Regions from separate parts of the Bacillus sp. P4_E1 genome, predicted to be linked through region 2. Evidence: riboswitches for the same ligand, from Rfam matches in the RefSeq annotation. Region 2 holds a riboswitch; the other holds the start of a gene.
What was found. Region 2 has a riboswitch for preQ1 ahead of queC (7-cyano-7-deazaguanine synthase QueC). Riboswitches for the same ligand answer to the same signal wherever they lie in the genome.
Positions count from the first base shown of each region.

Region 1: it holds a riboswitch for preQ1, as region 2 does, so the genes downstream of both, AC1DS7_RS09675 (QueT transporter family protein) here and queC (7-cyano-7-deazaguanine synthase QueC) in region 2, are expected to answer to the same signal.

Region 1 is NZ_JBFUIV010000005.1:241,337-243,743, reverse strand. Features, by position in the region: gene AC1DS7_RS09680 (ribonuclease H family protein) at 1-386, opposite strand, end outside; gene AC1DS7_RS09675 (QueT transporter family protein) at 511-999, opposite strand; PreQ1 riboswitch class I at 1,006-1,050, opposite strand; gene AC1DS7_RS09670 (aldose 1-epimerase family protein) at 1,183-2,055, shown strand; gene AC1DS7_RS09665 (reverse transcriptase-like protein) at 2,126-2,407, shown strand, end outside.
Region 2 is NZ_JBFUIV010000008.1:10,152-12,558, forward strand. Features, by position in the region: gene queE (7-carboxy-7-deazaguanine synthase QueE) at 1-265, opposite strand, end outside; gene queD (6-carboxytetrahydropterin synthase QueD) at 258-749, opposite strand; gene queC (7-cyano-7-deazaguanine synthase QueC) at 749-1,411, opposite strand; PreQ1 riboswitch class I at 1,505-1,548, opposite strand; gene AC1DS7_RS12875 (ATP-binding protein) at 1,757-2,407, shown strand, end outside.

The DNA.
Region 1 (2,407 bases), on a different contig from region 2:
CCGTATAATAATGCTGCATACTCGGCTTCGTTATTATCATATATGCCTTCTATGTATGCATTGCGACGAATTCGATAATTTGTATTTCCTTTTTTATAGTATACACATATACCAACCCCAGCTTCTTTCGTCTGTACATCATAACCACCATCAAAATAAACTTGAATTTCTTGCGGATCTTCCTCCACTTGCTTACTCAGTTTTTTCATTTCTTTTAATGACCATTCCGCGTCCATTTCATCGAAAAATAAAAGTTCTTTCACCCTACCTGTTTTCTCAAAATCCTCCGCAAATTGAAGTACTTCTTCTATGTTCATATAATCTGTTGTTAATTCAGTCTGTAAACCACGCTTCGTTTTATACAACCAATGTATTTTATATTTCATACTAGATTCCCCTTTTATAAGACTTCTTATATTTATTTTATTATATTTTATCAAGAGTCACAGTATTATATACAATTTAATCACATACAAAAAGAGCCATCCTAAGTAAGGACAGCTCTTTCATCTATTGCATAAATCTTTCAAATTGCACTCGCTTATTAATCCAGTACATTACAGGCATACCAATTGCCATTACAACAAATTCACCAACTGCACAAGTTAGCCATGTCAATAAAAATGGCAGATCAAACGCAAGATGAAGTTCAATTGCAATCATAAACATTGTGACTGTAAAAATAACTGTATTAAAAATCATACGAGCCCAAACACCTTTAATGAAGCGCATAGAAATAATAGTTGCAAGTAATGCAAGAATGGATTGCCCTACTCCAAATACTAAATCATAAGCGATCATAGGTGAGAAAAAGAGATTCGTTAAAAATACACCTAATACAATCCCGTAAATTGCTTTCTTATTGAATACAACAAGATGATTAAACATCTCTGAAATACGAAACTGTACACTGGTAAAGCCAAATGGCTGAATAAGCATAGAAACAGCAATATATAATGCCGCTAAAATACCATTACCGACTAATGTCCTTATATTCATGACAAAATCTCCTTAGTTTTTTTACGTGGGATGGTTTCGAACCACGTTATTCGTTTTTTAAGCAACAAGAATATATTCTACGCAATAGACACTCTCTCGTCAATAGATTCCTATCATTAACTACCTTTTTTCTTTTAGAAAACGTATAATAAAACATATGAAAGTTTTAGGAGGTTTCACTTCATGACAGCAACAATTCAAAATGAAAAAGTGATCGTTTCCATTTCTGACAAAGGTGCAGAATTACAAAGCGTTCGCTTAAAAGAAGATAACACTGAATACTTATGGCAAGGCGATTCTACTTATTGGGGGCGCCGCGCACCAATTTTATTCCCAATTGTCGGCCGATTAGTAGATAATACATACTACGTAGATGGTAAACCGTATTCTTTAACACAACACGGCTTTGCTCGTGATCTTACATTCTCTGTACAAGAACAAAGTGAAACGAAAATCACTTATATTGTAACTAGTAATGAAGAAACATTAAAAAAATACCCATACGAATTCGAATTACTCGTTTCTTATGAGCTAGACGGACAAATCGTTCATGTAACATATGAAGTAAATAATCCTGCTTCAAAAGAGATGTCCTTCTCAATCGGAGCACATCCTGGTTTCAACTTCCCCTTATTAGAGGGCGAATCATTTACTGATTATCATTTAGCATTTAATGGTTCTGAACGCTTAGAAACAAGCGTATTAGAAGGACCTTACCTTTCAAGTAAAAAACAATTAATTGCTGAAAATACGAATGAATTACCACTTACATACGATTTATTCAAAAATGATGCACTTATTTTTGAAAATATGAATACGGATGAAATCTCTATTCGTTCTCATAAACATAATAAATTTGTAAAAGTAGAATTTGACGGATTCCCATTTGTCGGCGTATGGACACCAGGCGAAAACGCACCTTTCTTATGTATTGAACCTTGGTACGGTATTGCTGATGAAGTAAATCCGGCAAAAGATTTCAAGGAAAAAAAAGGAATTCAATCTTTACAAGCGAATGAAACATTTACATGTCGTTATAGTATTACAATCGGCTAAAGTACTCTATCCCCTACTTCAAAGAAACATATAAGTAGGGGATCATCTTATAATTTGGAGGTTTCTCATTTTGATTGAAGTATATATTGATGGTGCATCAAAAGGAAATCCTGGTCCTTCTGGTGCAGGAGTGTTTATTAAAGGGGTGCAACCAGCTGTTCAGTTATCATTGCCCCTTGGGACAATGTCCAATCATGAAGCAGAATACCACGCTTTACTTGCGGCATTAAAATATTGCACGGAGCATAATTATAACATTGTCTCTTTTCGTACCGATTCGCAGCTTGTCGAGCGAGCTGTCGAAAAAGAATACGCAAAAAATAAAATATTTGCACCACTATTAGAGGAAGCA
Region 2 (2,407 bases):
TTTTCAGCAAAACAGGATTTCCACCCGAAATCGTAACATGAGAAAAATTTTCTCCACCAATTTCTACAAGCTCATTCCAAATGTCTTCCGGTGTCATTTGTTTAATTTGATCTTTGGCCGATCCATCCCATGTAAAAGCAGAATCACACCAAGCACAGCTATAATCACAGCCCGCTGTACGGATAAACATTGTCTTTTGTCCTACAACCATCCCTTCTCCTTGAATGGTTGGACCAAATATTTCTAAGACGGGAATTTTACTCATCGAGCATCCACTCCCGTCTTACTTCCGCATAACTAGTCGGCGTCTCAAAAAGACGAACAAATTCAACACGAGCTCCCTTATATTCGTTCGCACGATTATCTTTCGTTAATGCTTCTGCCATCTTTTCATAAATCCAAACGACCATATTTTCAGCAGTCGTATTCATTTCTGGCAATGTTTCGTTTAAATAACGATGATCTAAATAAATTTCTATTTCATTTTTCCAAATCTCTTTTATATCTCCAAAGTCAATTGCAAGGCCTATTTCATTTACATATCCGCTAATTCCAAATACGACTTTATATGTGTGTCCATGTAAATTTTTACATTTCCCTTCATAGCAGTGTAAATGGTGCGCTGCGTCAAATGTAAATTCCTTGCTGACCATTACTCTTTTATTATGATATTTGAGTTGTTCACGCTGAATATCCTTGTCCATTTTTTGCAAATTTTCTACGATGCGAAATCCAAAAAAGTTATCCATTAGTTGCTCGCTCCTTCGCGTTCTTGTAGATACGTATCTAATCCCGCTTTACGAAGTTGACATGCTGGACATTCACCGCAACCATCACCAATGATTCCGTTATAACATGTTAATGTTTTTTCTCTAACAAACTCAAATGCTCCAAGTTCATCAGATAATTTCCATGTCTCTGCTTTATCAATCCACATAAGTGGTGTATGAATAACAAACGGATAATCCATAGATAAATTTAATGTAACGTTTAATGATTTCACAAACACGTCACGACAATCTGGATAACCACTGAAATCAGTTTCACATACACCCGTTACAATATGACGTGCTCCAACTTGTTTTGCTAATACAGCCGCAAATGATAAAAATAGTAAATTTCGTCCATCTACAAATGTTGATGGCAATTCACCTTCTTCATGTGTAATCTCCATATCCGTTCTCGTTAACGCATTTGGAGCAAGTTGATTTAATAGGCTCATATCTAGTATCGTATGTTTAATTCCTAGCTCTTTCGCAATTTCCGCTGCACAATCAATTTCTAATTTATGACGTTGATTGTAGTTAAATGTTACAGCTTCCACTTCTTCAAACTGCTGTATCGCCCAAAATAAACATGTTGTACTATCTTGTCCACCACTAAAAACAACAACTGCTTTTTCTTTTTTCATTTCACTCATTCTCCTTCTCTACTACGAATAAGAAGAAAGAACGTTCTTGAACTGTCACAATAAAAAAACAAAACAATACCTAATGATATTGTTGTTTCCATAGTTTTTTATAGAGGGAGTTCGCGAACCTCTCCCATGCAGTGCACGGAATTTCTTCTTTCATTGACAAAGATTATTGTAACATATTGTATACTACCAGAAAAAATTTCTGATTTTTTCCGCTATTTCGCATTTCATTTATTTCATTTTATAGTATGATTAATTTAATGTTAAAAGAGAGGAGGCATCCCACTGGAACTCTTTATTATTTACCTCTTTTTAAATATATTATCTATTCTCGTTACAATGCTCGTATATCATTTATTTTGGAATCAGAAAGGGAAACGATCTCCTAAATTAAATTCAGCCATATTTATTGTATTGTGTTGCCTCGCTACCATACTATGTATCACTTTCGCAGCAAAAACAAATAATGGTTTTCAGTTCGACATGCGACATATCGTATTAATTGTCGGCACGTTAACGGGAGGGCCTATTGCTGGTGGTTCTATTTTAGCTGTATTAAACATTTATCGCTTTTTATTGGGAGGAATAGGTGCGTTTCCATCCTTTATCGCTTCTATTCTCCTATTTATTGTTCTACTATTAACTTACAAATTTTTTAATCGAAGTTCTAATCATATAAAAATAACACTTGCTATTTTTTACAGTCTTACTTATGGATTTGGTTGGATACCATTTTTCCTTGCAAGTGTTACAAATGAGGCAGATTATATACCACATATCATTGTGTACGAACTATGTACGATGATTGGTACAATCCTTATTTTATATTTACTACACATATTACAAATGCAAGTTCGTCTCCAAAATGAACTTATGAACGCTGAGAAATTTCATTTAATCGGCGAAATGGCAGCTTCTATCTCTCATGAAATTCGTAATCCTTTAACTGCAACGAAAGGTTTTTTACAACTTTTACAGTCAGATGCATGT